DNA from 4 places in the Streptomyces sp. NPDC048171 genome. Region 3 is predicted to be linked to each of the others. Evidence: riboswitches for the same ligand, from Rfam matches in the RefSeq annotation. Region 3 holds a riboswitch; each other region holds the start of a gene.
What was found. Region 3 has a riboswitch for cyclic di-AMP ahead of ACGF3J_RS18180 (transglycosylase SLT domain-containing protein). Riboswitches for the same ligand answer to the same signal wherever they lie in the genome.
Positions count from the first base shown of each region.

Region 1: another riboswitch for cyclic di-AMP. It lies ahead of ACGF3J_RS05200 (C40 family peptidase); the one in region 3 lies ahead of ACGF3J_RS18180 (transglycosylase SLT domain-containing protein).
Region 2: another riboswitch for cyclic di-AMP. It lies ahead of ACGF3J_RS14030 (transglycosylase family protein); the one in region 3 lies ahead of ACGF3J_RS18180 (transglycosylase SLT domain-containing protein).
Region 4: another riboswitch for cyclic di-AMP. It lies ahead of ACGF3J_RS26370 (C40 family peptidase); the one in region 3 lies ahead of ACGF3J_RS18180 (transglycosylase SLT domain-containing protein).

Region 1 is NZ_JBIDAU010000002.1:166,125-173,873, reverse strand. Features, by position in the region: gene pcrA (DNA helicase PcrA) at 1-1,249, opposite strand, end outside; cyclic di-AMP (ydaO/yuaA leader) riboswitch at 1,481-1,655, shown strand; gene ACGF3J_RS05200 (C40 family peptidase) at 1,664-2,860, shown strand; gene ACGF3J_RS05195 (tellurite resistance/C4-dicarboxylate transporter family protein) at 2,888-3,907, shown strand; gene ACGF3J_RS05190 (hypothetical protein) at 3,885-4,238, opposite strand; gene ACGF3J_RS05185 (NlpC/P60 family protein) at 4,583-5,638, shown strand; gene ACGF3J_RS05180 (response regulator transcription factor) at 5,708-6,454, opposite strand; gene ACGF3J_RS05175 (ATP-binding protein) at 6,451-7,740, opposite strand.
Region 2 is NZ_JBIDAU010000004.1:525,000-532,748, reverse strand. Features, by position in the region: gene ACGF3J_RS14055 (NAD(P)/FAD-dependent oxidoreductase) at 1-501, opposite strand, end outside; gene ACGF3J_RS14050 (Ppx/GppA phosphatase family protein) at 920-1,861, opposite strand; gene ACGF3J_RS14045 (DUF501 domain-containing protein) at 1,858-2,400, opposite strand; gene ACGF3J_RS14040 (septum formation initiator family protein) at 2,450-2,932, opposite strand; gene eno (phosphopyruvate hydratase) at 3,032-4,312, opposite strand; gene ACGF3J_RS14030 (transglycosylase family protein) at 4,548-5,249, opposite strand; cyclic di-AMP (ydaO/yuaA leader) riboswitch at 5,253-5,419, opposite strand; gene ACGF3J_RS14025 (transglycosylase family protein) at 5,604-6,629, opposite strand; gene ACGF3J_RS14020 (cytochrome P450) at 6,778-7,749, opposite strand, start outside.
Region 3 is NZ_JBIDAU010000006.1:142,543-150,291, forward strand. Features, by position in the region: gene ACGF3J_RS18160 (polysaccharide deacetylase family protein) at 1-205, opposite strand, end outside; gene ACGF3J_RS18165 (glycosyltransferase) at 277-1,620, opposite strand; gene ACGF3J_RS18170 (GNAT family N-acetyltransferase) at 1,648-2,712, opposite strand; gene ACGF3J_RS18175 (HAD family hydrolase) at 2,978-3,778, shown strand; gene ACGF3J_RS18180 (transglycosylase SLT domain-containing protein) at 3,794-4,294, opposite strand; cyclic di-AMP (ydaO/yuaA leader) riboswitch at 4,298-4,453, opposite strand; gene ACGF3J_RS18185 (polyprenyl synthetase family protein) at 5,021-6,031, shown strand; gene ACGF3J_RS18190 (DUF2092 domain-containing protein) at 6,311-7,525, shown strand; gene ACGF3J_RS18195 (ABC transporter ATP-binding protein) at 7,570-7,749, shown strand, end outside.
Region 4 is NZ_JBIDAU010000009.1:309,146-316,894, forward strand. Features, by position in the region: gene ACGF3J_RS26355 (VOC family protein) at 1-161, shown strand, start outside; gene ACGF3J_RS26360 (ATP-dependent Clp protease proteolytic subunit) at 264-899, shown strand; gene ACGF3J_RS26365 (hypothetical protein) at 907-1,215, shown strand; cyclic di-AMP (ydaO/yuaA leader) riboswitch at 1,585-1,732, shown strand; gene ACGF3J_RS26370 (C40 family peptidase) at 1,736-2,209, shown strand; gene ACGF3J_RS26375 (ATP-binding protein) at 2,250-2,756, opposite strand; gene ACGF3J_RS26380 (helix-turn-helix transcriptional regulator) at 2,971-3,831, shown strand; gene ACGF3J_RS26385 (DUF397 domain-containing protein) at 3,853-4,083, shown strand; gene ACGF3J_RS26390 (8-amino-7-oxononanoate synthase) at 4,129-5,256, opposite strand; gene bioB (biotin synthase BioB) at 5,407-6,615, shown strand; gene ACGF3J_RS26400 (adenosylmethionine--8-amino-7-oxononanoate transaminase) at 6,608-7,749, shown strand, end outside.

The DNA of each region.
Region 1 (7,749 bases), on a different contig from region 3:
CGTCGTGCTCGGTGTCGGCGACGTACCCGGTGATCTGGGCGCCGGCGCCCTGGTTGGTCCACAGGTTCTTGGGCCGGCGGGACTCATTGCGCTCGATGACCGCGTTGGCGGCGGTGAGGATGGTCTGGGTCGAGCGGTAGTTCTGCTCCAGGAGGATCGTCGTCGCGTTCGGGTAGTCCTCCTCGAACTGGAGGATGTTGCGGATGGTGGCGCCGCGGAAGGCGTAGATCGACTGGTCGGCGTCGCCCACCACACACAGCTCGGCGGGCGGGACCTCGGCCTCCGGCGGTACGTCGACGGGGTGCTCCGAGGCCCCGCCGACCAGCTCGCGCACCAGGGCGTACTGGGCGTGGTTGGTGTCCTGGTACTCGTCGACCATGACGTGCCGGAAGCGGCGGCGGTAGTGCTCGGCGACGTCCGGGAAGGCGCGGAGCAGGTTGACCGTCGTCATGATCAGGTCGTCGAAGTCGAGGGCGTTGGCCTCACGCAGCCGCGACTGGTACATCGCGTACGCCTGGGCGAGCGTCTTCTCGAAGCCTCCCCCAGACTCCGTCTGGGAGGTGCCCCCAGCCGCCTGGGCGGCGAAGTCCTCCTCGTCGATCAGCTCGTTCTTCAGGTTGCTGATCTTGGCGCTGAAGGACTTGGGCGGGAAGCGCTTGGGGTCCAGGTCGAGGTCGCGGCAGACCAGCGCCATGAGCCGCTTGGAGTCGGCGGCGTCGTAGATCGAGAAGGACGACGTGAAACCGAGCCGCTTCGACTCGCGGCGCAGGATGCGGACGCAGGCGCTGTGGAAGGTCATCACCCACATCGCGTTGGCGCGCGGGCCGACGAGCTGCTCGACGCGCTCCTTCATCTCGCCGGCGGCCTTGTTGGTGAAGGTGATCGCGAGGATCTGGCCCGGGTGGACGCCGCGCTCGGCCAGCAGGTGGGCGATGCGGTGGGTGAGCACGCGGGTCTTGCCGGAGCCGGCGCCGGCCACGATGAGCAGGGGGGAGCCGGAGTGCACCACGGCGGCGCGCTGATTGTCGTTCAGCCCGTCCAGGAGGGCGGCCGGGTCCAGGGCGGGGCGCGGGGCGCCGTCCCGGTAGTACCGGTCCCGCTCCGGGGGCGCGTCGAACTTCCCGCCGAACAGGTCGTGCGGGACCGGCTCCGGTCCGTGACCGTCCTCGGGCGGCGGCGGGGGTTCCTCCTCGTGACCCCGGGGGGTCTGGAGGCTCGCCAGGAAGCTGTCGTCAAAGAGGCTGCTCATCGCTCTCCGAGTCTAGGGCGCCCCACCGACAACCCGATGCCACCCCGGAGAATGTCCGGGACACCTCACACCGGTACGCCCTGCGACCTGCCGGAACACGGAGAGTGACACCCGTCGCCAAGGTCACGAAAATGTATCGGGCATATCACCCACCAACCTTCACAGCGGCCACACGAGTTGGCTACCGTGCGAGCAGGCCGAACGACCCCCTCCGGCGAACCTCGCCGGGCCGCGCGGCCTCCGCCGAGTCCGGCGTGCCCGCCACGGCGCCCGGAGCCGGGGACCCAACCGAGAACTTGGGGTGAATCGGCCGTACCGCCCTCCATGAGGACGGTCCGCCGTAGGGCAACCCTTCCGTGCCGCCCGAACCCGACAGCTAACCCGGTAGGCGGAGCACTTGGAAGGAGCGCCTCCTTGGCGTCGCACCGCAAGTCGCGCCCCACCGGATCACGCGTCGCGGGCATACGGACCCCGGCCCTCGCCACAGCGGCCCTCACCTCCGTCGCCCTGCTGTCCCAGACAGCGAACGCCACGCCGTCGGACGACGACAGGCCGAGCCTCGAAGAGGTCGAGAAGAAGGTCGACGACCTCTACCGCCAGGCGGGGTCGGCCACCGAGAAGTACAACGCGGCCAAGGAGAAGACCGCCAAGCAGCGCAAGAAGGTCGACACCCTCCTCGACGACGTCGCCCAGCGCACCCAGAAGCTCAACGACGCGCGCGAGGAACTGGGTTCCTTCGCGTCCGCGCAGTACCGCACGGGCACGGCGGTCCCGGAGACGGCGACCTTCCTGCTCGCGGACTCGCCGCAGGAGTACTTCGACCAGAACCAGCTGATGGGCCGGCTCACCGGCCGTCAGAAGACCGCGGTCGACGACTACGTCACGCAGCAGTCCGAGACGATGAAGAAGCGCCGGGAGGCCGCCGAGAGCCTGGAGACGCTCACCGGCTCCCAGCAGGACCTGAAGACGGCCAAGTCGACCGTCCAGAAGAAGCTCGCCACCGCGCGTGAACTGCTCTCGAAGCTGACCGCCGAGGAGAAGGCCCGGCTCGCGGCGATCGAGAAGAAGAAGCAGGAGGAGGCCGCCCGCAAGGCCGCGGAGCTGGCCGAGCAGCAGGCCCGGCAGCAGGCCGAGGAGCGCGAGCGGCGGGAGGAGGCCGCACAGCAGGAGAGCGGCGGAGGAAGTTCCTCCGGTTCCTCGGAGTCCGGCGGCAACAGCTCGTCGGGCTCCTCGACGCCGGACTCGTCGTACGGCACCAAGGCCGAGAAGGCGCTCGGCTTCGCCCGCGCCCAGATCGGCAAGCCGTACGTCTGGGGCGCCACCGGCCCCGGCTCCTACGACTGCTCCGGCCTCACCCAGGCCGCCTGGAAGGCCGCGGGGGTGACGCTGCCGCGCGTCACGTACGACCAGGTCAACGCCGGAACGACCGTCCCCGTCTCCCAGGCGCAACCCGGTGACCTCGTCTTCTTCTACGACGACCTCAGCCATGTCGGCCTCTACATCGGCAACGGCATGATGATCCACGCCCCGAAGCCGGGCGCGTACGTCCGCGAGGAGTCGATCTACTACGACGGCGAGTCGTCGATCCACAGCGTGGTGCGCCCGGCCTGACCGGCCCGGCTCTCTAGCATCGGGGACATGTCGTCAGGCACGTCGTCAGGCACTCTCCCCTCCCCCCTGCGCGCCTGGTGGGCGCAGCGTCCACCGGCGGCCGGGGCCGCGGTCATGGCGACCGGCATCCTGTCGGTCGCCATGCACCTGACGGGATACGAGGTCCTGTCCCGCATCGCCCTGTTCCTGGCCTGCGCCGCCTGGCTGGCCCTGGCGGCGAACTTCGTCTACCTGCTGCTGGTCGAGCGCCCGCAGTGGCTGACGCGGGCGGGGACACCGGGCGCGCTCACCGCGGTCGCCGCGACCACCGTGCTCGGCACCCGGTTCTCGCTGCTCGGCTGGACGGCCCTGGCCGCCGCGCTGCTGGCGCTGGCGGCACTGCTGTGGCCGGTGCTGCTCCTCCTGGTCGTGCGGCACTGGGGGCGCAGGATGCCGGGGGCGGTCTTCCTGGGGTGCGTGGCCACGGAGGGCCTGGCCGTGCTCGGCGCCACGCTGTCCGCGGTCACCTCGACGCCCTGGCTGGCGCACGCGGCGCTGGTGCCGTTCTGGCTGGGGATCGTGCTCTACCTGATCGCCCTGTTCCGCTTCGATCTGCGGCAGGTGGCCCTGGGCTCCGGTGACCACTGGGTGGCGGGCGGTGCGCTCGCCATCTCGGCCCTCGCAGGCGCCAAACTGATCGCGGCGGCCGGGACCGGCATGTACCTGTGGAACTCCGACGACAGCGCCGTGCTGCACGACGTGACCGTCTTCCTGCTCACCCTCGACCTCGCCTGGTACGTCGTCCTGCTGGTCGCCGAGTTCGTCTGGCCGCGGGTCCGCTACGACGTGCGGCGCTGGTCGACGGTCTTCCCGCTCGGCATGACGGCGGCGGCGACGCTCTCCGTGGCCGCCGCGATCGACGTCGCGTGGCTGGACGCACCCGGCCAGGTCCTGCTGTGGATCGCGGTGGCCGGGTGGCTGGCGGTCGCGGCGGGAGCGGTCGCGCAGGCCCGGACCGGGGTGCGGTCCGCGGGCGCGGGCGCCGTCACGTCCACAGCACCGCGATGAAGATGTTCGCGACGGTCAGCAGGCCCACGAGGCCGAACAGCGGCTTGTCGACCTTCTCGTCGTCGCGCTTCACGTAGACCAGGCCGAGGATCACGATCAGCAGGGCGAGCTTCACCCCGATCTTGACGTTGTCCACGGACTGGTCGTCGGCCTGGTTGAGGCCGACCAGGGCGACACCGGTGACCAGCATCGTCAGCGCGCCGTGCAGCATCGCGGGGATGAAGCGGGCCGTGCCGCGGCCCATCGCCTTCATCTGGGTCAGGAAGCCGCCGAGCAGCGCGGCGATGCCGATGATGTGCAGACCGACGAACAGGTGGATGAGTACGTCCATGGGGCCGGAGCCTAATGAGCGGCCGGAGGCCGGCCGACACCGGCCCGACCGTGCCTGAGCCGCCGCGGTGTGCAGAGCGGCGCATATATGCGTCCCATAACAGCTCAGGTACCTCACCCGCCCCCGATCGGGCAGCTCGGTCATCACCCCGCGTGAACACGACGGCCGCCGGACGGGCACGCGGTCAGATGCGTACACGGGCCGATCCGGTACCGCCACTTCCGCGCATCCCGTCACCGGACCGTTACCGACGCGCCTAGCGTCCTCCCCCAGGCAGCCGGAGCTGACCGGAGCCGACCCGGCACGGGCCGGAGTCGAGTCGTACGGAAGGACGTGGATCGCAGGTGGGAACGCACCGCAGGCCGCGACAGCGCGTGACGGGCGGCGGCAGGGCCCGTACGGCGGCCACCATCACCCTCGCGGGCGCGGCCACGGCGACGGGCCTGGGCGGGACCGGTCACGCCGACCCGCAGCCGACGGCGGCCCAGGTCAGGGCCAAGGTGGACAAGCTGTACCAGCAGGCGGAGGTCGCGACCGAGAAGTACAACGGCGCCAAGGAGAAGGCGGACGCCGCCGAACAGCGCCTGGAGAAGCTGCGGGACCAGGCCGCCCGCAAGGAGGACCGGCTGAACTCGGCCCGGGAGGCGCTGGGGTCGGTCGCCGCGGCGCAGTACCGCAGCGGCGGCCTCGACCCGGCCGTGCAGCTCATGCTCTCCGCCGACCCCGACCGGTATCTCGACGGCGCCGCCTTCGTCGAACGCGCGGGCAGCCGGCAGACGGCCGCCGTGGGCCGGGTGCGCAAGGAACTGCGGGACATCGAGCGCCTGCGCGGCGCCGCCCGCGTCGAACTGACCTCGCTGACGTCACGCCGGGCCGAGCTGAAGCGTCACCACGAGACCGTCACCGGCAAGCTGGAGACGGCCCGCCGCCTGCTGGCCCGGCTGACCGCGGAGGAACGCGCCCGGGTGGGCCAGGGCACCGGTGACCGCGCGTCCCGCTCGTCGGCGGGCGACCGGGAGCCACTGTCCGCCCCGTCCGTCCAGGCCCCCAACTCCCGTGCCGCGGCAGCCGTCGCCTACGCCTACCAGAAGCTCGGCAGCCCCTACGTGTGGGGCGCGACCGGCCCGGACGCCTTCGACTGCTCGGGCCTCACCCAGGCCGCCTACCGCGCCGCGGGTGTCTCCCTCCCCCGCACCACCTACGCCCAGATCGACGCCGGCCGCCGCGTCGCCCGGTCCGAACTCGCCCCGGGCGACCTGGTCTTCTTCTACTCCGGCATCAGCCACGTCGGCATCTACGTCGGCAAGGGCCAGATGATCCACGCCCCGAACCCGTCGGCCCCGGTGCGGGTGGCACCCGTCGACCAGATGCCGTTCGCGGGGGCGGCGCGGGTGGTGTGACGGCCCGGTCGGCAGCGGGACTCCTGCGGAATGCCCCGGCGTTGACCACCGGGCACCCCGCTCACGGAGTCACACCAGCCGCCGCGCCGTCGCCCACCGCGTCAGCTCGTGCCGGTTGGACAACTGGAGCTTGCGGAGGACCGCCGAGACGTGGGACTCGACCGTCTTCACCGAGATGTACAGCTGCTTGGCGATCTCCTTGTACGCGTAGCCCCGGGCGATCAGGCGCAGCACCTCCCGCTCGCGCTGGGTGAGGCGGTCCAGGTCCTCGTCGACCGGCGGGGCGTCGGTCGACGCGAACGCGTCCAGGACGAAACCGGCCAGGCGCGGGGAGAAGACGGCGTCGCCCTCCTGGACGCGGAAGACCGAGTTCACCAGGTCGGTGCCGGTGATCGTCTTGGTCACGTAGCCGCGGGCGCCGCCGCGGATCACGCCGATCACGTCCTCGGCCGCGTCCGAGACGGAGAGGGCGAGGAAACGGACGGGACGCTCGGTGTCGCTCATCAAGGGCGCACAGCGGCGCAGGACCTCGACGCCACCGCCGCCCGGGAGGTGGACGTCGAGCAGCACGACCTCGGGGCGGGTCGCGGTGATCACCGTGACGGCCTGGTCGACGTCGGCGGCCTCGCCGACGACCTCGACGCCGGTCTGCGCGGTCTGGCCGATCTCGGCCTGGACGCCGGTGCGGAACATGCGGTGGTCGTCGACGAGCACCACGCGCACGCGCCGCTCCCCCGCGGTGCCGCCGGCCGGCTGCGCGGGCTCGGCCGCCTCGTCCGCTCCCGCCGTACCGTTCGCCTCGGTCGGGTCGCTCATGACGTCTTCTCCGCCCTCTCCATTTCCAGTTCGACCTCCGTGCCGCCGTCCGGCACCGCGCGCAGTCGCGCCGTGCCGCCGTTGCGCTCCATGCGGCCGATGATCGATTCTCTGACGCCCATGCGGTCGGCGGGTATCGAGTCGAGGTCGAAGCCGGGGCCGCGGTCACGGACGGACACGAAGACCGTCCTGCCCTCGACTTCGGCGAAGACCTGTACGGCGCCGCCCTCGCCACCGTACTTGGCCGCGTTCACCATCGCCTCGCGCGCGGCCTGCATCTGTGCGCCGATTCTGTCGTCGAGCGGGCAGTCGCCCACCACCACGACCTCGATGGGGACTCCGTGCTTGTCCTCGACCTCCGCGGCACTGCGCTTCACGGCCTCGGCGAGGGTGGTGGGCTCGTCGTCCTCGTCCTTCCCGTTGCCCTCCGGCTTGTAGAGCCAGGAGCGCAGGTCGCGCTCCTGGGCGCGGGCGAGGCGGCGCACCTCCCCCGCGTTCTCCGCGTTGCGCTGGATCAGGGTCAGGGTGTGCAGCACCGAGTCGTGGACATGGGCGGCGACCTCGGCCCGCTCCTGCGCGCGGATGCGCATCAGCCGCTCCTCGGAGAGGTCCTGCGTCATCCGCACCAGGTAGGGACCGGCGAGGAGCGTGATGCCGACGAGGACGGCGAGCGCCGCCTGCAGGACGGAACCGAGGTGGGCGGCGGAGCCCTGGAGGACGAAGATGCCGGTGACACCCGCCGTCACCAGCAGGACGCCGCCGACCGAGCGCAGCAGGGTGACGGTGCGCCGGTGCCGGCCCACCTCGGCCCAGCGGGCCCGGCGCGCGTTGTCCGCCTGACGCCAGACGAGGGCGACGCCGGCGCCTACGAGCACGGTCGGCCAGAGGTAGACGCGGGCCCCGCCGCCGAGGTCGACGTTGCCCACGAAGACCAGGGCGACGACGACCATGAGGAGCAGGGCAACGATCTGCCCCTTGTCCGGCTTGCGGGCGACGAGTCTGCGGCGGCCGTCCGGCGAGGTCTCGGAGGTGACGAGGGACGGCGGCTTCTGCGCGTCGACGCCCCCTACGCCCAGCGGCACGAAGAACCAGAAAGCCGCGTACAGCAGCGCGCCCAGTCCGTCGGCCATGAACAGACCGACGAAGACGAACCGCACCCAGATGACGGGCAGGCCGAGATGACCGGCCAGCCCCCGCGCCACGCCACCGAGCCAGCGTCCGTCACTGCTGCGGTAGAGCTTGCGCGGCGGCCGCGGTTCGACGAGGGGTGCTGCGGCTTCCGGCATGACACTGAT
Region 2 (7,749 bases), on a different contig from region 3:
GAAGGTGAGCGCCTTGCGGCGGATCTCCTCGTCGGTGGTGGAGTCGGCCTTGTCGAGCTGCTCCAGGACGTGGTTGCGCAGGCCGATGGACTCCTCGATGCCCTTCATGCCGATGCCCTGCTCGGCGAGGCCGGGGATCGGGAAGGTGCGGGAGACCGCGCCCATCGCGATGACCAGGTAGTCGAAAGGCAGCTCGTACGCCTCGCCCACCAGCGGGGCGATCGTGGCGACCTTGCGGTCCTGGTCGATGGTGGTGACCCGGCCGGTGAGGACCTCCGCCTTGGGGAGCACGCGCCTGAGGGGAACGACGACGTGTCGGGGGGAGATGCTGCCGGCGGCGGCTTCGGGGAGGAAGGGCTGGTAGGTCATGTACGACCGCGGGTCGACGACGGTGACGGTCGCCTCGCCGTAACGCATCTTCTTCTGGATGCGTCGAGCTGCGTACAGGCCTACGTACCCACCGCCTACTACGAGGATCCTGGGACGCTCCGTGGTGCTCATGCCATCGAGTATCCACCCGTCCCAGGGGGGTCGTTCGTGCGCCCCTTCACAAGCTCGTGTTAGGTCTGTGTTACCATCCGCCACTCACGTGACGGAGATCATGGTGAGGCATGGAACCGGCCCGCCCCCGACCCCGTTGTCAATGCCGCGTGAGCTGCTCATCCGCCCCTACGGGGAGGGTGGACCACCCACTCGCGACCCCTCTCCGAGGCACCCTGCGAGCACCGTCCTGAACACGTTCAAAGGGCAGTTGAAGCCCCAAAAGGGTCAACGACCGCACTTTCGTCGTCCGACAGGGCCCAATTCCTTGTGAAGAACTTCACGAACTTTCCGGACGGGACGTCACCGGGAGGCCCGTGAGGCCCCCCGGCAGCCGCTCAATCGTCGTCCGTCCTGCTCAGACCGGCACCCCGCGGGGCTACGCCACCGACCACGCGATGCCGTCGAGGATGTCGTGCTCGCTCACCACGACCTCCTCCGCACCCGTCCGCTCCATGATCGAGAGCAGCACCAGCGCGCCCGCCGCGATCACGTCGACGCGGCCCGGGTGCATGGAGGGGACGGCCGCCCGCTCGGCGTGCGTGGAGCGCAGCAGCCAGTCGGTGATCTCCCGGACCCGGTCCCGGGAGACCCGGGAGTGGTGGATGGCGGCCGAGTCGTACGCCGGCAGCTCCTGCGCGATGGCGGACACCGTCGTCACCGACCCGGCCAGCCCGACCAGCGTGCGCGCCTCGCGCAGCGGCACCGTCTCCTCGGCGAGGTCGAGGGCCGCCTCGATGTCGGCCCGCATCGCCCGGACCTGCTCGGCGGTGGGCGGGTCCGTCACCTCGCCCTCGCGCACCAGGTGCCGCTCGGTCATCCGCACGCAGCCGACGTCCACCGAACGGGCGGCGCGCACCCGGTCGTCGCCCACCACGAACTCGGTGGAGCCGCCACCGATGTCCACGACCAGGTAGGGCCTGTCCAGGTCGTCGCGCCCGGCCAGCTCCCTGGTCGCCCCGGTGAAGGAGAACTCCGCCTCCTGGTCGCCGGAGATGACCTCCGGCTCCACGCCGAGGATGTCCAGCACCCCGCGCACGAAGTCCTCGCGGTTCTCCGCGTCCCGGGAGGCGGAGGTCGCCACGAAGCGCAGCCGCTCGGCGCCGTACTCCTTGATCACCTCGGCGTACTCGCGGCAGGCGGCGAAGGTCCGCTCCAGCGCCTGGGACGCCAGCCGCCCGGTGCGGTCGACGCCCTGTCCGAGCCGCACGATGGTCATGCGTCGGTCCAGGTCGGTCAGCTCGCCGGTGACCGGGTCCGCGTCCGCGACCAGCAGCCGGATGGAGTTCGTGCCGCAGTCGACGGCGGCGACCCGGGTCACTGGGCGTCCTCCTGGTCGCCGTGGCCGGCGGGCGTCACGCACGGACCCTTGCGCCACCACTCGGGCAGCAGCGCGATCGCCTCGTCGCCCAGCGGATTGACGCCGGGTCCGGCCGCCAGCGAGTGGGCGACCAGCACGTGCAGGCACTTGACCCGGTCCGGCATGCCGCCCGCGCTCGGGAAGCCGGTCAGCTCCTCGATCTCGTCGCGGCGCCGGATGTAGTCCTCGTGCGCCGCGCGGTAGGCGGCGGCCAGCTCCGGGTCGGCGGCGAGGCGCTCGGTCATCTCCTTCATCACGCCGTTCGCCTCCAGCGTGCCGATGGCGGAGGCCGCCTTCGGGCACGTCAGGTAGTACAGCGTCGGGAAGGGGGTGCCGTCGGGCAGCCGCGGTGCCGTCTCCACGACGTCCGGCTGTCCGCAGGGGCAGCGGTGCGCGATGGCGCGCAGGCCGCGCGGAGGACGGCCGAGCTGCTGCTTGAAGGCCAGCACGTCCGCGTCGGTGGGCTCGGTGCGCGGCGTGGTCGGCGGGGGAGTCTGCATGACTGTCTTCTGCTGGTCTTCCTGTTGAGTCAGTGCCGGCGCGGTCGGTTCACGGCCGGCGGGCGGCGGCGTCGGCCTTGTCGACACCGTCCCAGACGTTCCGGTACCAGGGGCGGTCGGCCCCGCCGGACTCGGCGCGGGCCTTCCTGGCGGCGTCCGGGTCGACGACGACGAACCCCGTCTCCCCCGGCATCACGTAGTGCAGCCGCAGCCGGACCTGCTGCTCGGCGTAGGCGTCGTCCTGCCAGCGCGCCTTGAGGTCGCGCAGCTCCTCGACCCGGTCCCGGGTCTCCTGCTGCTCCCGCCGCAGATCGGCGATCTCGGCGCGCTGGGCGACGTACTGCCGTATCGGATAGGCGAGCGCCACGACGAGCGAGCAGAGCACCATCGCGAGCAGCGCGGCCCGGCCGGTCAGCCGGGAGCGACGGGCCTGGCGCTTGGTCTGCGAGCGGTAGACCCGGGCCGCGGTCTGTTCCCCGATGATCCGGATCCTGGTCGCGGTGGAGAAACGGTCCCGGTCCTTCACCGCCATGTCTGTCCCCGCTTCCCGTCCACACGTGCGTACGTCCCCGCACACGGTACGGGACCGAGTACGGGGACGTACGTACGACGCTGCTTACGACGGCGGCGCTCAGCCCTTGAAGCGCGGGAAGGCGCTACGGCCGGCGTACACCGCGGCGTCGTCGAGGATCTCCTCGATGCGCAGCAGCTGGTTGTACTTGGCGACGCGCTCGGAGCGGGCCGGGGCGCCGGTCTTGATCTGGCCGCAGTTGGTGGCGACGGCCAGGTCGGCGATGGTGACGTCCTCGGTCTCGCCGGAGCGGTGGGACATCATGCACTTGAAGCCGTTGCGCTGGGCCAGCTCGACGGCGTCCAGGGTCTCGGTCAGCGAACCGATCTGGTTGACCTTGACCAGTAGGGCGTTGGCCGAGTTCTCCTCGATGCCGCGGGCCAGGCGCTCCGGGTTGGTGACGAACAGGTCGTCGCCGACGAGCTGCACCTTGTCGCCGAGCTTGGCGGTGATGGTGTTCCAGCCGTCCCAGTCGTCCTCGAACAGCGGGTCCTCGATGGAGACCAGCGGGTACGCCTCGACCAGCTCGGCGTAGTACTCGGTCATCTCGGCGGCGGTGCGGTTCTTGCCCTCGAAGGCGTAGGAGCCGTCCTTGTAGAACTCGGACGCGGCGACGTCGAGCGCGAGGGCGATCTGCTCGCCGGGCGTGTAGCCGGCCTCCTTGATCGCCTCCAGGATGAGGTCGAGGGCCTCGCGGTTGGAGCCGAGGTTCGGGGCGAAGCCGCCCTCGTCGCCGAGGCCGGTGGCCAGGCCCTTGCTCTTCAGGACCTTCTTCAGCGTGTGGTAGACCTCGGCGCCCCAGCGCAGGGCCTCGGAGAAGGACTCCGCGCCGATCGGGGCGATCATGAACTCCTGGATGTCCACGTTGGAGTCGGCGTGCGAGCCGCCGTTCAGGATGTTCATCATCGGCACCGGCAGCAGGTGCGCGTTGGGGCCGCCCAGGTAGCGGAAGAGCGGCAGGTCGCTGGCCTCGGAGGCGGCGTGGGCGACGGCGAGGGAGACGCCGAGGATGGCGTTGGCGCCGAGCGAGCCCTTGTTGTCGGTGGCGTCCAGGTCGAACATCGCCTGGTCGATCAGGCGCTGCTCGGTGGCGTCGTAGCCGACGAGCTCCGGGCCGATCTGCTCGATGACGGCGAGGACGGCCTTCTCGACGCCCTTGCCGAGGTAACGGCCCGGGTCGCCGTCACGGAGTTCGATGGCCTCGAAGGCACCGGTGGAGGCGCCGGACGGAACGGCGGCACGACCCGTGCTGCCGTCGTCGAGGCCGACCTCGACCTCGACCGTGGGGTTGCCTCGGGAGTCCAGGATTTCCCGGGCTACGACGACGTCGATGGACGGCACGAGCATCTCCTTCTTCAATGTGACGCTTCGGTGTGACGCGCGGCTCCGCAGGACCGCGTCGGCTCTGCGGGACCGAGCCTAACCGGCTCCGGGCGATCGGCCAGCCGATCGCCCACCCGCTGGACAGAACCGAGAGTAAATTGTTTCCGAACGGAACAAAGCGGATTTCGAAAATGGGCCCGCCCCGGTGCGTACGGGGAACACACACCGGGGCGGGAGTCGCGGCAGGCGCCGCTTACTTCAGGTGCAGCTGCTGACCCGGGAAGATCAGGTCGGCCTCGTCGACGATGTCGTCGTTCAGCTTGAACAGCTTCTCCCAGCCGCCCTTGACCTCGTGCTCCTGGGCGATGGAGCTGAGGGTGTCACCCTTGACGACCTTGTACTCGCCGTCACCCTTCTCGACCTTCTTGCCGGTGGGGGTGGTGACCGTCTTCTTCTCGGCCTTCTTCTCGGCCTTCGGCTCGGCGGCCGGGCGCTCGTCGGAGCGGGACGCCTTCTGCTCGGTGGAGCGGTCGGCGGTGGAGCCGCTGTCCTGGCTCTCGCCGGAGCCGCCACCGGTGTTCGCGGCGTTCGAGAGGCCGGTGCCGCAGACCGGCCAGGCACCCTTGCCCTGGCCCGCGAGCACCTTCTCGGCGATCTCGATCTGCTGCGCCTTGCTGGCCTGGTCGGCGGTGGCGGCGTACTGGGTACCGCCGTAGCCGGCCCAGGTGGAGGCGGAGAACTGGAGGCCGCCGTAGTAGCCGTTGCCGGTGTTGATGGACCAGTTGCCACCGGACTCGCACTGGGCGACGGCGTCCCACTCGGAGGTGGTGGCGGCGGAGGCGTTGCCGGCCGCCATCAGCGGGGCGGCGACGGCGGCACCGGTCACGCCGGCGACGGCGATGACGCGAGTGGCCTTGGACGGACGACGGTGCTTGCCCTTGCCGGAAAACAGCATGGTTGATCCCCTCACCGACGCCTGCGAGGTGAGCTGTCGGGTTCGGGCCGGTTGAGTTGCCCGGCCGGGTTCCTCGCGGAACTCGGCTCCACCCCTAGCCGCTCCGGCAGAACTGCCCGGTGCGGCACTTACCTTGGGTCCCCCGCTCCTGCCTTCGGCGCTTTTACGCGACGACTGTTCCCGTACGGCCGCTGGCAGGATTCGGCGTTGCGGCTGTCGGGGCCCGCGGTGGCGAGCGGTCATGACCGTAGACACGCGCTCCGCGGATTTTCAAAGACGATCACGGCTTCTGAGACCTATCTCTCACGAGATCCAAAACGGACATAGGGTCTCTAACCATGACGCGAACTCCCCCTACTTTTCGCCCGATTCGCCCGTGACCGTGAGCGTCTGACCGGGCAGGATGCGGTCGGGGTCCTGACCGACGACCCGCTCGTTGCCGGAGTAGAGCGCACGCCATCCGCCGTCGACGCCAAGGGAGTCGGCGATGGCCCAGAGACTGTCGCCGGAGCGGACGATGTACGAGTCGTCACCGGCGTCCCCCGACCCTCCGTCACGCGAGGCGTGCCGGCCCGAGGTGCTGTCGGTGAGCCCCTTCCAGCGCCCGCCCTCGTCCGCGCTGTCGCCGCGGTGCTTGCCGGAGCCGGACGAGCGGTCGGCGGCCTCCGGATCGGCGGTGGCGCGGCGGTCGCTTTCGGACGATGTGCCCGTCTTGGCGGATTGCTTCTTGCCGTCGGACGAGTCGTCAGGGGACTCCGACCCGGAGGACGGAGAAGACGAAGGGGACGAAGCGGACGCGCCGGGTGTGGGCTCGGTCTCCTTCTCCGAACCCGACGGCGACGACGCGTCGGACGACTCGGATGATTCGGACGACTCGGGCGAGTCCGACGCCTTGGGCGAACCCGTCGGCTCGGGCGTCTTGGACCCGGCGGGGTCGGGGGTGTCCGACGTCTTCGGGGCCTGCGAACCCTCCGACGCGCCGTCACCGGTCGGCGCGGTGGCGCCCGGGGGGTTGCCCAGACCCGCGAGCAGTCCGCAGGTCGGCCAGGCGGCGATGCCCTGGTCCGCGTACAGCTTCTCGGCGATTCTTATCTGCTGGGAGCGACTGGCCTGGTCGGCGCTGGCCGCGTACTCCAGGCCGCCGTACCGCTCCCACGCCTCCTGGGGGAGCTGGAGGCCGCCGTAGTAGCCGTTGCCGGCGTTCTGGCTCCAGGCGCCGCCGGTCTCGCACTCGGCGATCTGGTCCCAGTTCGCCCCGGCCGCGTGGGCGCCGGTGGCGCCGAGCAGCGGGATGGCGATGGCGGAGCCGGTCACTCCGGCGGCGACGACCAGTGCGGGAGCCTGGCGGGGGCGGCGGTGACGACCGTTCCCGGAGAGCATGCGACGACCTTTCACAGACGACGGGGACCGTGCGGCGGATGATGCTCGTCGCCACACTGATTCGTGAACGTATAGGCAGATGATCGCTTGTCACAAGTTCATGCCGCGCGGATCACGTGAAGATCACAGAGTTGAGGGCGTGTCATGTTTACCTTGACGACGCACCGTTGCCGAGTCCTGACGCAGTCGGCGTGAACGAGACGGGCAAAGTGCGCAGACCTCGCATGATGAGCCCGCCGCGCCAGCGCAGTTCGGCCGGGTCGGCGTCGAGGCGCAGATCGGGGAGGCGGGTGAGGAGCGTGGCGAGCGCGGTCTGCCCCTCGAGCCGGGCGAGCGGGGCGCCGAGGCAGTAGTGGATGCCGTGGCCGTACCCGAGGTGCTGGCTGTCGCGTCGGGCCAGGTCCAGGGTGTCCGGGTCGGTGAAGCGCTCCGGGTCCCGGTCGGCGGCGGCCAGGACGACGAGCACGGGGTCGCCCGCGGCGATCCGCTCTCCGCCGAGATCGAGCGGCTCGGTGGCGAAGCGCCAGGTGGCCAGCTCCACCGGTCCGTCGTAGCGCAGCAGTTCCTCGACGCCGGTCTCCAGCAGGCCCCGTTCACCGGCGGCGAGGGAGGACTGGAGGCGGGCGCGCTGCTCGGGGTGGGTGAGCAGGGCATAGGTCCCGTTGCCGATCAAATTGACCGTGGTCTCGAAACCCGCGAACAGGAGGATGAACGCCATCGCCGCGGCCTCGTTCTCGGTGAGGTGCTCGCCGTGGTCGGAGGCGCGGATGAGACCCGAGATGAGGTCCTCGCCGGGGCCGGGCTCGGGCGGCAGCGCGGCGCGTTTGCGGTGGATGAGGTCGGCGAGGTAACCCCGCATCTTCTTGACCGACCGTGCGACACCGCCGCGGGGGCCTCCGCCGTGACGGATCATCATGCCCGCCCAGTCCCGGAAGTCGTCCTGGTCCTCGCGCGGAACACCGAGCAGGTCGCAGATGGCGTAGATGGGCAGCGGGAAGGCGAAGTCGTGGATCAGGTCGGCGGAGCCGTCGGCCGCGAACCGGTCGATGAGGCCGTCGGCCAGCTCCTGCACCCGGGGCGCGAACTCGGCGACCCGCCGGGGGGTGAACGCCTTGCTGAC
Region 3 (7,749 bases):
CGAAGCCGTCGTCGAAGGTGAGCAGCACCGGCCGGGGCGGCAGGGGCGCCCGCCCGGCGAGATGGTCCGCGAGCACACTGATCGTGACGGGCGTCATGCCGCTGTCGACGATCGCGTCCAGTTGGGCGGCGAACTCCTTCGGCGTGACGGTGAACTCGGCGATCCACGACGGCGGGTCCTCCATCACCGCGTGGTACAGGAACACGGGGATGTGTCCCCCGCCCGGCGCCCGGACGCCCTCGCGCGCCCCACCCGCCCCTGGTGCCCCGGCCCCGCTCACCGGGCCTCGACCCCGGCCGCACGCAGCGCGCGCCGGGCGCGCAGATAGCCGACGGGGCCGTACAGCATGCCCCGGCGCTGCAACCGCGCCAGGCGCCGTGGCCAGGGGTGCGTACGGGAGTCGTGCCCGCCCGGCGCCCCCACCGCCTCCGCGCCCGCGCCCTCGCCGGTGGCGCGTACGGCGGTCAGGCGCCGGGCGTGCGCGAGTCCGCCCGGCACCCGGGCGAGGAGGGCCGGCAGCAGCGCCGGCCGGTTCACCAGGATCGCCGTGAGGTACGCGGTGAGGCCGGCGCCGTATCCGTACGCCTGGGTCTCCAGGTCGCGCCAGGTCTCCCGGTGGTGGTGCCAGACCAGCGCCCGGGGCGTGTAGCGCAGTCGCTGCCCCTGGGCGAGCACGCGCACGAACCCGTAGAGGTCGTCGCCGCCCCGCGCGCGGGTGCCCGCGCCGGTCGCCGGGTCGAAGCCGCCGACCGTCCGCAGCACCGCCGTACGGAAGGCCATGTTGGCGCCCGAGCCGAACCGGCCCGCGGTGAACGGGAACAGCGGCTCGTCGGCGGGCGGGTGCTCCGGGTCGTACGTCCGCGGGACGAACCCCTTCGCGAAGCCGCCGTGGCTCTCCAGGAGCACCTGGGCGGGGGTGCGCAGCCGCGCGGGCAGGATCAGGCCGGTGGCACAGCCGAGGTGCGGGTCGGCGGCGAACGGCGCGGTCAGTTCGGTGAGCCAGCGCGGGTCGGCGACCACGTCGTCGTCGGTGAAGGCGACCACCTCGCCGCGGACCATCGCGAGGCCCCGGTTGTGCGCGGCGGCGAGTCCGGGGACCGGCTCGCACACGTACCGCACCCGCTCGCCGTACTTCCGCTCGACCAGTTCGCGGGTCTCGCCGGTCACGGGCGCGTTGTCGACCACGACGATCTCGAAGTCCGGGTGGTCCTGGGCGAGCAGCGAGTCCAGGGCGCGGGCCAGCTGGTCCGCGCGTTCCCGGGTGGCGACCACGACACCGGCGGACGGTGGCGCGGGCCACGGCTCGGGCGGCGCTCCCCGGGGCAGCTCCCGCGCGAGCCCGGCCAGCACCCGCGTGGGGTCCGCGCCCCCGGGGACGTGGCCGAGCAGCGTGCCCACGGGCAGGCCGGCCCGTCTGACCAGCACGAACACCGCGCCGGACGACACCGGCGGGCTCCCCGGGCCCGGCCGCAGCACCGCCGCCTCCGCCTCGTCCTCCGCGCCGGTGCCGTCGCCGAGGTCCAGCTCGGCGACCTGCACCGCCCCGATGCGCAGGAAGGCGTCGATCTCCCGTCGTGTCTCCCGCAATGTCTTCTGCCGCGCACGCCGCACACCGGCCATGCGCCCACCCCCTCGTGGTTGACCTCGTCAGGACCTGCGCAGCCGGGCCGCGCCCCTCAACGTCCGTACCGCGAGCGACGCCAGCCGCGGGCGGTCGCGCACGAAGCCGTGCGCGCGGCGGGCCGGTTCGCGGCCGAGCCAGTGCAGGGCGGTGCCCGCCCCCGGTCGCGTCGCCGCCCCCTCGTACACCGGCAGTTCCCCGGTCTTCAGCGAGTCCTTGTACTCCGCCGGGCCCCGCCCCAGGTCCAGCAGCCCTATGCCCTCGGCGGCCGCGGCCTCCGCCATCCGCAGGTGCAGGACGAGGCCCGGCGAGTACTTGGCGAAGTCCGGGTCGTACGCCGGGAACCAGCACGCCAGGACCGTCGCCGAACGCAGCCCGAAGTGGGCGGCGACCGGCCGGCCGCCCGCGTAGAGCACGGACAGGGTGCCCGTGCACTCCGGCGCGCGCGTCCGGGCGAGCCTGCCGACGAGCCGGCTGATCCACTCCCGCGCGAACCGGTCCCGGCGTCCCGTCCTGCGGTACTGCGCCGACTTCCACTCCATGAGCGTGCGCAGCGCGGCCGGCTCGCGTTCGTCGAAGACGAAGCGCACGTCGCCGGCCTGGCGGCCCAGCCTGCGCTCCTTGGCGAGGGTGGTCTTCAGGAACTTCGGCGACTGGGTGCGCAGGACGTTCTCGTACGCCTCGTAGCCCTTCTCCACGTCGATGACGTAGGTGGTGTGCTCCTCGGCGGCGTACGGCACGAACAGCCCCTGCTCGGCCTCCAGGTTGTCGAAGGCGAGGCTCGACAGGGAGCAGGCCCGCAGCAGTCGGCGGGGATCCGGGGCGAGGCCCCGGCGCAGGACCGCGCCCTGGCAGTCCGACACCCCCAGCCCGATCGCCCGGCCCTGGCCCAGCGGCCCGCGTTCGTGCGGCAGGAATCCGGCCGCCTCACCGCCGTCGTACAGCACCGCCACCCGCGCCCGCGGCCGTACCCGGCCCACGGCGTCGGTGAACTCCGGTTCCATGAACGGGTTGCGCGGCGCCGTCGACTTGGCGCGCATTTCCCGCCAGAGCTCCCGTTCCCCCTCGCCCAGCTCCTGTGGCCTGAGCACACGTACGCGTCCGCTGTTCAACCCGACCCCCCGATCAAGTCCCCCCTGGACAACAGGAAGGTACCCCGGGGGCCGCCCCGGGGGTAGGTAGCAGACCATGTTGTTGCCAACCGGTGCACAGGCCCTTAACCGGCTTTAGCCGATGATGTGTCAGGTTTCGGACATGTTCGTGCGTCGTCGTGCGCGTTCGAACGTACTCGCCGCGTCCTCGTTCGGAACCGGTCGCGGGTGAGTCGGACCGGTGTCGCGTCCGTATTCTCTGATCATGGACCGCACCGCATACTCACTCGTCGCCACCGACCTCGACGGCACGCTGCTCCGCGGCGACGACACCGTCTCCGAACGGTCGCTGGCCGCGCTGGCGCGGGTGGCCCGGGCGGGTGCGCGGCATCTGGTGGTGACGGGGCGCCCGGCACCCCGGGTGCGGCCCCTGCTCGACCGCCTCGGGTGCACGGGGCTCGCGGTGTGCGGGCAGGGCGCGCAGGTGTACGACGCCGGCGCGCACCGGATGCCGTGGTCGGTGACCCTGGACCGGGAGCTGGCGGAGACGGCGCTCGGCAAGATCGAGGCCGAGGTGGGCCAGGTGTACGCCGCGGTCGACCAGGACGGCGTCGACGGCCTGACCCTCATCGAGCCCGGGTACCTGATGCCCCACCCCACGCTGCCCGCGGTGCGGGTGGAGCGGCGCGACCAGCTGTGGCGCACCCCGATCAGCAAGGTGCTGCTGCGCCACCCCGACCTGAGCGACGACGAGTTGGCGTCGACCGCGCGCGCGGTGGTCGGCTCCCTCGCGACGGTCACCATGTCGGGGCCCGGCACGGTGGAGCTGCAGCCGTGCGGCATCACCAAGGCGACCGGCCTGGCGCTGGCCGCAGAGCGACTGGGAGTGGGCCGGCGGCGCACGATCGCCTTCGGCGACATGCCCAACGACATCCCGATGTTCGACTGGGCGGCGCACGGCGTCGCCATGGCCGGTGCCCACCCCGAACTCAAGGCGGTGGCCGACGAGGTCACGACGACGAACGAGGACGACGGCGTGGCCGTCGTCCTCGAACGGGTCTTCTGAATGTCGCGGTGCGGCTCAGTACGCGCCGAAGACGTTGTCCATCGAGCCGTACCGGTCGGCCGCGTAGTTGCAGGCCGCGGTGATGTTGGCGACCGGGTCGTACGGGTCCCAGGAGGTGCCCTCGACGTGGTACGCCTGGAAGGTCGGGTCGATCACCTGGAGCAGGCCCTTGGACGGGGTGCCGTTGATGGCGTTGATGTCCCAGTTGTTGATGGCGAGCGGGTTGCCGGACGACTCCCGCATGATGTTGCGGTGAATGCCCTCGTACGAGCCGGGGATGCCGTGCTGCGCCATGACGTCGAGCGACTCGCGGATCCAGCCGTCGAGGTTGTCCGGGTAGGCGGTCGCCGCCGTGGCGGCCGTCTTGGTGGCGGCCGGGGCGGCCGGGGTGGCCGCGGACGCGCCGGTGGCGCCGATGAGCGGCAGGGCGAGCACCGCGGCACCGGTGCCGGCCAGGGCGAGCTTGCGGGCGATCCGGGTGGTCCGGGCGTGACGGTTCTGACCGTTGGCAGACATCTGTGTCCCTCTCCTGACGCCTGCGAGGTGAGCTGTCGGGTTCGGGCGGGGAGGTGCCCGGCCGCGCCCTGACGGGTACGGCTTCACCCCGAGCCGCTCCGGTGGTGACCGGTGCGGCGACTTACCTGGGTCCCCCGCTCCTGCCGGCGAGTGAGTTGAGTGGATGACTGTGCGTACGGGCGATGGCAGGATTCGGCGTCCGCCCGACAGGCCGGGAACGTATGCGAGAGCACATGTCCGAAACAAGTGCAGGAATCACCCAACGTCCTGTTGACCTTGGTCTGAGGTGTTTGAGGCTCTTGATCCTTTGCGGTTGCCAAGTCTCAACTGGCTTGCGGGGCAAAGGGAGGGCACAGGTTGCGGCGGGGTTGCCCGAGAGGGCTCCGGAGTGAGCCAACTCACGGGCCTCAACAAGCGCGGCAAAACGGGCATTAGTCCCAACTATGCCCCAACCGGCCCTCAATGCAGAGCGCTTCGCCCTTCCGGTGTTTTCGTGTGCCGGGCGGGCATCCGTTCGGGGCCGGGGAGGCGATATTGAAATCGGCCAATATGTGCTCATATCGACTGATCAAAAACATACCGCTCATGATCCGATACAGCCCGGCCTGTAGCGGTGGGCGCTAGCGGTGATCGAAAGGTGACCGGATACGCTGACTCGAGTGGTGGCAGCGACCTATCGACAAACCAGGTAATCGCCAGTAGACACCAGCAGACAGGAGACCCCTCGTGACCGTCGTCGGGCCGTTCGGGCTGAGCGTGCGGGACCAGGCTCTGGAAGCCGATGTCCAGGCCGGATTGGTCGCGGTCGAGGAAGGGTTGCTTGAGGCAACCAAGAGCGAGGTGCCCTTCATCACGGAGGCCGCCCAGCACCTGGTGCGGGCCGGCGGCAAGCGGTTCCGGCCGCTCCTCGTGATGCTCTCGGCCCAGTTCGGCGACCCCTACGCCCCCGGGATCGTGCCCTCGGCCGTGGTGGTGGAGCTGACCCACCTGGCCACGCTGTACCACGACGACGTGATGGACGAGGCCGCCGTGCGGCGCGGGGTCGCCAGCGCCAATGTCCGCTGGGACAACTCGGTCGCGGTCCTGACCGGCGACTTCCTGTTCGCCCGCGCCTCCCAGATCCTCGCCGACCTCGGGCCCGAAGCGGTCCGCGTGCAGGCCCTCGCGTTCGAGCGGCTGGTCACCGGCCAGATCCTGGAGACGGCCGGCCCGCAGGACGGCCGGGACCCCGTCGACCACTACCTGGACGTGCTGGGCGGCAAGACCGGCTCGCTGGTGGCCGTCTCCTGCCGGTTCGGCGCGATGATGTCGGGCGCCGACGAGACGGTGGTGGACGTACTCACCCAGTACGGCGAGCGGCTCGGCGTCGCCTTCCAGCTCGCGGACGACGTCCTGGACATCGCCTCCGACTCCCACGAGTCGGGCAAGACGCCCGGCACGGACCTGCGCGAGGGCATCCCCACCCTGCCGGTGCTCCGGCTGCGCGAGCGTGCGGCCCGGCTGGGCCTCGCCGAGGACATCGCGCTGAGCGAGCTGCTCGACTCCGACCTGAGCGACGACGCCCGGCACGCCGAGGCGCTGCGTCTGCTGCGCGCCCACCCCGCGCTGGAGCACGCCCGGCGGGACACCGTCCGCTATGCCAAGGAGGCCCGCGCGGCCCTGGCTCCGCTGCGGGAGTGCGAGGCGAAGGCCGCGCTGGTGGAACTGTGCGACGCCGTGGTGCACCGGGCCGGCTGAACCCCGCCCCGCCCGTGCGCCGCGCCACGGACGGGTGCCCTCCGCCGGCCGGCGGCGCACCCGTCCCCTACGGGGCGGGGGAGGAACCGCCCCTTGGTGTCATCCCGCAGGAGTACGTGGAGTTGAGCCCGCGGTCTGACGATTGCGCTCCGGTGATTTGGTCAGATGGACACCACGGAAAACACCAATCCTCACCGATTCGGGTGAGAATGGCGGCTCACGGGTGAACGAGTGCGAGGTCGCGAGACAGCCGCCGCCGACGACGGAGGTAGGGCACAGATGGCACCGATCGATTCCGACGACAACACGACCCCCGGGGCGGGCGAGGAGCTGAGTGCCCGACGGCGCAAGGCCGCGCGGTACGTCGTCCCGGTCGCGGTGATGGGAGTGGCGGCCGCGACGATCGGGCTGGTCCCCGCTCTCGCCGACTCCGGGGACCCCGACCTGCCGAAGGTCACGGCGGAGGAACTCGTCCAGAAGATCGCCGAGTCGGACGTCCAGCAGCTCTCCGGCACGGTCCGGATCAGCACCGACCTGGGTCTGCCGGACCTCGGCGGCCTGGAGAGCGGCCTGATGTCCGGAATGTCCGGCGGTCCGGGCGGGGAGGGGAAGGACGGCGGCTCGTCCGCCGACCCCTCGGCCAAGCTCACCCAGCTGGCCTCCGGCTCCCACACCCTGCGCGTCGCGGCCGACGGCCCCGACCGGCAGAAGGTGTCCCTGCTGGAGGACGCCGCCGAGTACAGCCTCATCCACGACGGCAAGGACGTCTGGGGCTACGACAGCAAGTCCAACGAGGTCTACCACTCGGCGTCCGACGGCGCGGAGCGGCCGGAGAAGGACGTGCCGGCCACCCCGAAGGACTTCGCCGACCAGGCGCTCAAGGCGATCGACGACACCACGTCCGTGAAGGTCGGCGGCACCGCCCAGGTGGCCGGCCGCGACGCGTACCGGCTCGTCGTCGAGCCCAGGCAGAAGGGGTCCACGGTCGGTGCGATCACCGTCGCCGTGGACGCCGAGACCGGCACCCCGCTGAAGTTCACGCTGACCCCGGCGAGCGGCGGCGCCGCCGTCGTGGACGCGGGCTTCACCAAGGTCAGCTTCGCGAAGCCGGACGCGTCGACGTTCGACTTCACCCCGCCCAAGGGCGCGAAGGTCACCGAGGCCGACGAGAAGGCCGCCAAGGCCCCCGAGCACGGGCGCAAGGCCGAAGGCGACCTCGCCAAGGAGCTGGACGGCCTGAAGGTCATCGGCGAGGGCTGGAACTCGATCGCCGCGTTCGACACCGGCGGCCAGGGCCTGCCCACGGGCGCCGCTGGCGGCGGCGACCTCGGCGGCTTCCTCGGCTCCCTCGGCGACCAGGTCAAGGGCGACTTCGGCTCGGGCACGGTCTTCAAGACCCGCCTGGTCAACGCCCTGATCACCGAGGACGGCACGGTCTACGCCGGTGCGGTCACCAAGGACGCGCTGGTGAAGGCCGCGAACGCCGCGAAGTAACCCAGCGGCCTTCCGTACGACAAGAGGCACAGGAGAGGAAGCCGATGGCCGAACCGTCCGTCACGGAGCCGGAGCCGGAGCCACAGCCGGAGCGGGCGGACGACGCCGTCATCTCCACCCGCGGGCTCACCAAGCGCTACCGCGGCGGACAGCTCGCCGTCGACGGTCTCGACCTGACCGTCCCGGCGGGCAGTGTCTTCGGCTTCCTCGGCCCCAACGGTTCC
Region 4 (7,749 bases), on a different contig from region 3:
CCGCCGTGGCCCGGGTGCGTGAGCTGGGCGGCTCCGTCGAGGAGCTGGGCGAGGAGGGCGAGGAGGACGCGGAGTCGGTGGCCCGGTTCGGCCGGTTCAAGCTCTGCCGGGACGACCAGGGCTCCCCCTTCGGCCTGCACGAGCCACCGCACGGGACATGACCGCGGGTTGCGCGATTCCCATTCCCTCGCAATGTACGTCCTGTACATTTTATACGGAGCCAGTGCAGCCGAAGAGGGTTCCGCCACGAGGAGGGGTTCGCCATGACCCGACCGTCCGCCCGCCACGTCCTGCCCGAGTTCACCGAGCGCACGAGTGCCGGAGCCCGTACGTCGGACCCGTACTCGAAGCTGCTGGAGGAGCGGATCGTCCTTCTCGGGACGCCGGTCGACGAGACCTCCGCGAACGACGTGATGGCGCAGTTCATGCACCTGGAGCACCAGGCCCCGGACCGGGACATCGCCCTCTGCATCAACTCCTCCGGCGGCTCGTTCACGGCCATGACGGCGATCTACGACACGATGCGCTACGTCGCCTGCGACGTGGAGACGACCTGTCTCGGACAGGCCGGCGCGTCCGCCGCGCTGCTGCTGGCGGCGGGCACGCCGGGCAAGCGCGCGATGCTGCCCGGGGCGCGGGTGGTGCTCCGTCAGCCCTCGCTCACCGAGCCGATGGAGGGGCAGGCGAGCGACCTGGCCATCCGGGCCGGGGAGTTGACCCGGATCCGCGCCCGTCTGGAGGAGATCCTCGTACGGCACACGGGCCGCACTCCGGCGCAGGTGACCGAAGACCTCGAGCGGGACACCGTCCTGGACGCCCAACAGGCCCTGGAGTACGGGCTGGTGGACCGGATCGTGGCCGACCGCTCGGCCGTGCCCGGCACACCCCGCACCCGGTGAACGGCCGATGCTGCCACCGGAACTGCCGCCCCTGCCCGCCCTGACCCGCGCCGAGGCCGAGCTGATCGACCGCTACCTGGACGTCGTCGACCTGCTCGGGCGCATCAACCCCGCGCGGGACGGCGACACCTACCGGGGACTGCGGGCCGCCCAGGCGCTGGTGGGGAAGGCCGCGGCCCTGCGCGACGCGCTGGAGCTGATGCACGCGCGGGGTGAGACGGAACTGCACGCGCCCACCCTCGCCCGGGCCCTGCGGGTACTGGACGGCGAGCGGCGGACGGGACGCCTCAGTCTTCCGCCGTGTTCCGAGAGTTGAGTGGACGGGGTTCGAAACGGACCAAAAGACGTACCTCCTTTCGGCGTAGGAACACACCCGGTTGACGACCGGTCCGGGTTGCGCGGCCGCCCTCTCCCGACGTCTGCGCCCACCGCTGCGCCGCTGGTCCCGGGGTCGTCGCCGCCTACGGCCCCGGCTCGAACACAGGCGTGTCCACCCGAACGGGTGGGTGGTGAGTAACAACACAAAAGGCACGTTCCGTTGGGAATTCCCCCTCCGGCGAGACAAGATCCGTGACTGACGACAAGCCCCCGCCGCAGCGGCGGGGCGGTCCGGGCGGACGCCGAATCCTGCCGCCGTCCGGACGACCGGTCGCGAGGGAAGTGGATCGGCAGGAGTGGAGGACCCGAGCACGACGGGTCGCAGGAGCGGACGCCTCCGTGGGAGAGGCGCCGGACCGAGCAGCCCTTGGGGTGAAGCCGCACTCGTGCGGCCGGGCAACTTCGCCAGCCCGAATCCGACAGGTCATCCTTCACAGGCGGCTGACGAAGGGTTGCGCATGTTCGCGCTCAATCGTGTCCCGTCCCTGATGGCTCGTGCCGGTACGGCCTCGGCCCTCACTCTCGCCGCTGTCGGCGGCTCCGTCGTGGTCCCCGGTTTCTCCTCGGAGGCGGCCGCGGCGGCTCATGCGACGAAGGCCCTCAAGATCGCGGCCTCCAAGAAGGGCTCCCCCTACAGGTGGGGCGCCGTCGGGCCCCGCAGGTTCGACTGCTCCGGCCTGACGCTGTACTCGTTCAAGAAGGCCGGCAAGAAGCTGCCGCGCACCGCTGCCCAGCAGTACAACAAGACCCGCCACGTCTCGGCCAAGAAGCGCAAGGCGGGAGACCTGGTCTTCTTCCACTCGGGCCGCAGCGTCTACCACGTCGGTATCTACGCCGGGAAGGGCAAGCTCTGGCACGCCCCGAAGACCGGGGACGTGGTGCGCCTGCAGAAGATCTGGACCGGGAGCGTCTCCTACGGGCGGGTCAAGTAGCCCCTGAGGGGCGAGCGCCCCTTGATCGAGTGACCCGGGGTCAGACAGCCCGGGGGCGAGTAGCTCTCCCGAAGGGGATGACGGCGTTCTGCCCCGCCGTCACCCCCTCGGCGGCGGCCGGGGGGCGGGGGGCGGTCCAGGGCAGTTCGATGGAGACGGTCTTGCCGCCCTCCCGCGTGGGGCGGACCCGCAGCTTGCCGCCGCATTCGGCGGTCAGCCAGCGGATGATCACCATGCCGCGACCGTTGTCCTGCTGCACGGCGGCGGGCAGGCGCTTGGGGAAGCGCGGATGGCTGTCGGTGACGCCGATGCGCAGCCGCTCGTCACGGTCGAGGACGAGATCCACCGTGAAGGTGGGCGACTGCCCGAGCGTGTGCTGGACCGCGTTGGTCGCCAGTTCGGAGACGATGAGCCGGACCGTGTCGGACATCTCCGCGTCCGACGGCAGGCCCCACTCCACCAGCGTGCCGGCCACATAGGTGCGCGCGGCGGCCACCGAAGCGGGATCGCTCGGCAGAGTGACGGATGCTTCCAGGTGATCGGCCATGGCGACGTCGTCCCTTTCTCACGGGACCGTGGTCCGACACGAAGCGGGCGGTTCGAGTACGGTCCCGGACTGGTGCTTCGCCGCCAGACTGCCATCACCCGGCCCGTGAAGGACGGCGATCCACCAAGATATGCATATATCTGTCGCTCGAAGCGGTGAACTCTGCGACGGCAGAGCGGATTTGGGCGGCCCATAAGGAGTAAGGGAGTGGCCCATGCAGCACGGTCCGGTGGTGCGCCGCAGGAAGCTGGGCGCGGAACTGCGCGCCCTGCGCACGACGGCGGGCATCACCAGCGGGGAGGCGGCCCGCCTGGTGGGCTGGCACCAGTCGAAGGTCAGCCGCATCGAGACCGGGACGAGCGGGGCGAAACCGGCCGACGTGCGGTTACTGCTCGACGCCTACGGCGTGGACGACGACCAGCTGCGCGGGCTGCTGGTGATGCTGGCGCGCTCCGACGACGCGGGCGGCCGGCACCACTGGTGGCACGCCTACCGCGGGGTGCTGCCGCCCACCTACCGCGACTTCATCAGCCTGGAGTCCCAGGCCGGCGCGATGCGCACCCTGGAGACCACGGTGGTCCCGGGACTCCTCCAGACACCGGAGTACGCCCGCGAGGTGACGCGGGCCGCCGTGGACGGCATGCCGGAGGAGCGGCTGGACGCGCTGGTGGAGGTCAGGCTGGCCCGGCAGGACGTGCTGCGCGGCGAACCGCCGCTGGAGCTGAGCGCGGTGCTGGACGAGGCGGTGCTGCGCCGGCAGGTGGGCGGCCCCGGGGTGATGGCCCGTCAGCTGGAGCGGCTGGTGGAGGCGGCGCGTCTGCCCCATGTCCGGCTCCAGGTATTGCCGTTTGCCGCCGGGGCGCACATCGGTGTCACCGGCCCTTTCGTAATCTTCTCCTTTTCGAGCACTTCTGATCTGGACGTGGTTGTTCTCGACCACTTGACGAGTAGCCTGCATCTCGAACGGAAAGAAGACCTAGAGGCCTATACCGAGGCCTTCAACGCCCTTCTGATCCATGCCCTTTCGCCCGAGGACTCGTTGGACTTCATCGCCGCGACCGCGGCAGGCGCGTAAGGAGGCACCATGTCAGGCTCCATGTCCGAACTTCCCGGGAACATCCCTGCCGGCACCGATCTGACCGGCGTGCGGTGGCTGCGCAGCAGCTACAGCACGGGCGCGAACAACTGCGTGGAGACGGCCCGGCCGTCGGCCGGCCGCTGGGCCGGACTTCTCGCGGTGCGCGACTCCAAGAACCCCGCCGGGGCCGCCCTGCTCTTCTCCCCCGAGAGCTGGACGTCCTTCACCGCCGGGATCCACCAGGACTGACCACCCCACGAGACGTCGGACGACGCACGGCCATGCCACGCCGACTCATGGTCGCGTCTCGCCGATCACCCGCACCGCGCGTTCGATCTGTTCCCCGGAGAGGTCCGCCCGAGCGGTCAGCCTGAGCCGTGAGACACCGTCCGGCACGGAAGGAGGACGGAAACAGCCCACGGACAGGCCGGCCGCACGGCAGTCGGCCGCCCAGCGCACCGCCCCCTCCGGGGAGGGCGCGCGCACCGAGACCACCGCGGCGTCCGGGCGTACCGCTTCCAGGCCCGATGCGGTCAGCCGCGCGTACAGTTCGGCGGCGACGGCCCGGGCCCGCGCCGCGCGCTCCGGCTCGCGGCGCAGCAGGGTCAGCGCGGCCAGCGCCGCGCCCGTCGCGGCGGGGGCGAGGCCGGTGTCGAAGATGAACGTCCGGGCGGCGTTGACCAGGTGGCCGATCACCCGGGCGGGACCCAGTACCGCACCTCCCTGGCTGCCCAGCGACTTGGACAGCGTGACCGTGGCGACGACGTCCTCCCGGCCCGCGAGGCCCGCCGCGCTGGGGGCGCCCCGGCCGCCGTCGCCGAGCACCCCCAGCCCGTGTGCGTCGTCCACGACCAGACCGGCGCCGTGCTTCCGGCACACGTCGGCGAGGGCGGCCAGGGGCGCGGCGTCGCCGTCGACCGAGAAGACCGTGTCGGAGACGGCGACCGCGGGCCCGTCGTGCGTCGCCAGCGCCTTGTGCACGGCCTCCGGTTCGGCGTGCGCCACCACCTGGGTCGTGCCGCGGGCCAGTCGGCAGCCGTCGATCAGCGAGGCGTGGTTGCCCGCGTCGGAGACGACCAGGCTGCCGTGCGGCGCCAGGGCGGTGACCGCCGCGAGATTGGCCGCGTAGCCCGAGGAGAACACGAGCGCGGCCTCGAATCCGCAGAACGCGGCCAGTTCGCGTTCGAGTGCGGCGTGCAGTTCGGTCGTGCCGGTCACGAGCCGGGAACCGGTCGCACCGCCGCCCCAGGTGCGCGCCGCCCGGGCCGCGCCCTCGGTGATCTCCGGGTGCCGGGCCAGTCCGAGGTAGTCGTTGCTCGCCAGGTCCAGCAGCGGCGAGTCGGCCGGACGGGGGCGCAGAACCCGTACGAGTCCCGCCTCGTGGCGCGCCCGGGCCTGTTCGTCGATCCAGCCGAACGCCATGAGCCGCTCCTTGGGGAATTTGTAGGCAATGGACAGACACTAGCGGCATCGCCACCCCCGCGAGGTGTGGCAATACCCACACGTCGATCTGTCAGTGTTGTGCAAACTCTCCTTGGCCGCGGGCGGCCCCTTAGGACAGGATCGGCTCTCATGGACCTGCTGAACACGCTGGTGGACAAGGGGCTTCGGCGCGAGTCGCCGACCCGCGAGGAGGCGCTGGCCGTCCTCGCCACTTCCGACGACGACCTGCTCGATGTGGTGGCCGCGGCCGGCAAGGTGCGCCGGCACTGGTTCGGCCGGCGGGTGAAACTCAACTACCTCGTCAACCTCAAGTCGGGCCTGTGTCCCGAGGACTGCTCCTACTGCTCGCAGCGGCTGGGCTCCAAGGCGGAGATCCTCAAGTACACCTGGCTCAAGCCCGACCAGGCCACCGCGGCCGCCGCCGCCGGGGTGTCCGGGGGCGCCAAGCGGGTGTGTCTGGTGGCCAGCGGACGCGGCCCGACCGACCGGGACGTGGACCGGGTCTCGGACACCATCCGGGCCATCAAGGAGCAGGACGGGTCCGTCGAGGTGTGCGCCTGCCTGGGGCTGCTCTCCGACGGCCAGGCGGAGCGGCTGCGCGAGGCGGGCGCCGACGCCTACAACCACAACCTCAACACGTCCGAGGCGACGTACGGGGACATCACGACCACGCACACGTACGCCGACCGGGTGGACACGGTGCGCAAGGCGCACGCGGCCGGGCTCTCCGCCTGTTCGGGTCTCATCGCGGGCATGGGCGAGAGCGACGAGGACCTGGTCGACGTGGTCTTCTCGCTGCGCGAACTGGACCCGGACTCGGTGCCGGTCAACTTCCTGATCCCGATGGAGGGCACGCCGCTGGCCAAGGAGTGGCACCTCACCCCGCAGCGCTGCCTGCGCATCCTGGCGATGACCCGGTTCGTCTGCCCGGACGTCGAGGTGCGCATCGCCGGCGGGCGCGAGGTCCATCTGCGCACCATGCAGCCGCTGGCCCTGAACCTGGCCAACTCCATCTTCCTCGGCGACTACCTCACCAGTGAGGGCCAGGCCGGCCACGCCGACCTGGAGATGATCGCGGACGCCGGCTTCGAGGTGGAGGGCGCCGACCGGGTGACCCTGCCGGAGCACCGGGTCGCGGCCGCCGGCGGCGGCTGCGGATCGCAGGCGGGCGGCGGCTGCGGACCGCACGGGGACGGCGAGGCGGGCGGGGGCTGCGGATCGCACGGGGACGGCGGGGTCTGCGCTCCGGCGCCGGCGGCCCGGACCGAGGAGCCCCGCACGGACCTGGTGGCCGTACGCCGCCGCGGTGCCGGAACGGATCTCGCGCCCAATGCCTGAGCCCGCGCTGACGGTGGACGAGCTGCTGGCGCTCGACCGGCGGCACGTCTGGCACCCGTACGGCCCCATGCCTGGGCGGCAGGACCCGCTCGTCGTGGAGTCGGCGAGCGGGGTGCGGCTGCGTCCCGCGGACGGTTCGGCGGAGCTGGTGGACGGCATGTCGTCCTGGTGGTCGGCGATCCACGGCTACAACCACCCGGTGCTGAACGAGGCCGCCCGCGAGCAGTTGGAGCGGATGAGCCACGTGATGTTCGGCGGGCTCACCCACGAGCCCGCCGTCCGGCTGGCGAAGCTCCTGGTCGACATGTCGCCGGACGGACTCGAGCACGTCTTCCTCGCCGACTCCGGTTCGGTGTCCGTCGAGGTCGCCGTCAAGATGTGCCTCCAGTACTGGCGTTCGCTGGGCCGCCCCGCCAAGCGCCGCCTCCTGACGTGGCGCGGCGGCTACCACGGCGACACCTGGCAGCCCATGTCGGTGTGCGACCCCGAGGGCGGGATGCACGAGCTGTGGTCGGGCGCTCTGCCGCGCCAGGTCTTCGCCGACGCGCCGCCCGCCGAGTACGACGAGACGTACGCCGGCCATCTGTGGTCGACGATCGAGCGGCACGCCGGCGAACTGGCCGCGGTGATCGTCGAGCCGGTGGTGCAGGGCGCCGGCGGTATGCGGTTCCACTCCCCCGCGTACCTGCGGGTGCTGCGGGAGGCGTGCGACGCGCACGGCGTGCTGCTGGTGTTCGACGAGATCGCGACCGGCTTCGGACGGACCGGCGCGCTGTTCGCGGCGGAGCACGCGGCGGTGACGCCGGACGTGATGTGCGTCGGCAAGGCGCTCACCGGCGGCTATCTCACGATGGCGGCCACCTTGTGCACGTCGGAGGTGGCCGACGGCATCTCGCGCGGCGAGGTGCCGGTCCTGGCCCACGGGCCGACGTTCATGGGCAATCCGCTGGCGGCGGCCGTGGCCTGCGCATCGATCGGACTGCTGCTCGGACAGGACTGGCTCGCGGAGGTCAAGCGGATCGAGTCCGGCCTGCGCGACGGTCTGGCCCCCGCGGCCGGGCTGCCGGGCGTGACGGACGTACGGGTGCTGGGCGCGATCGGCGTGGTGCAGCTCGACCACGCCGTCGACATGAG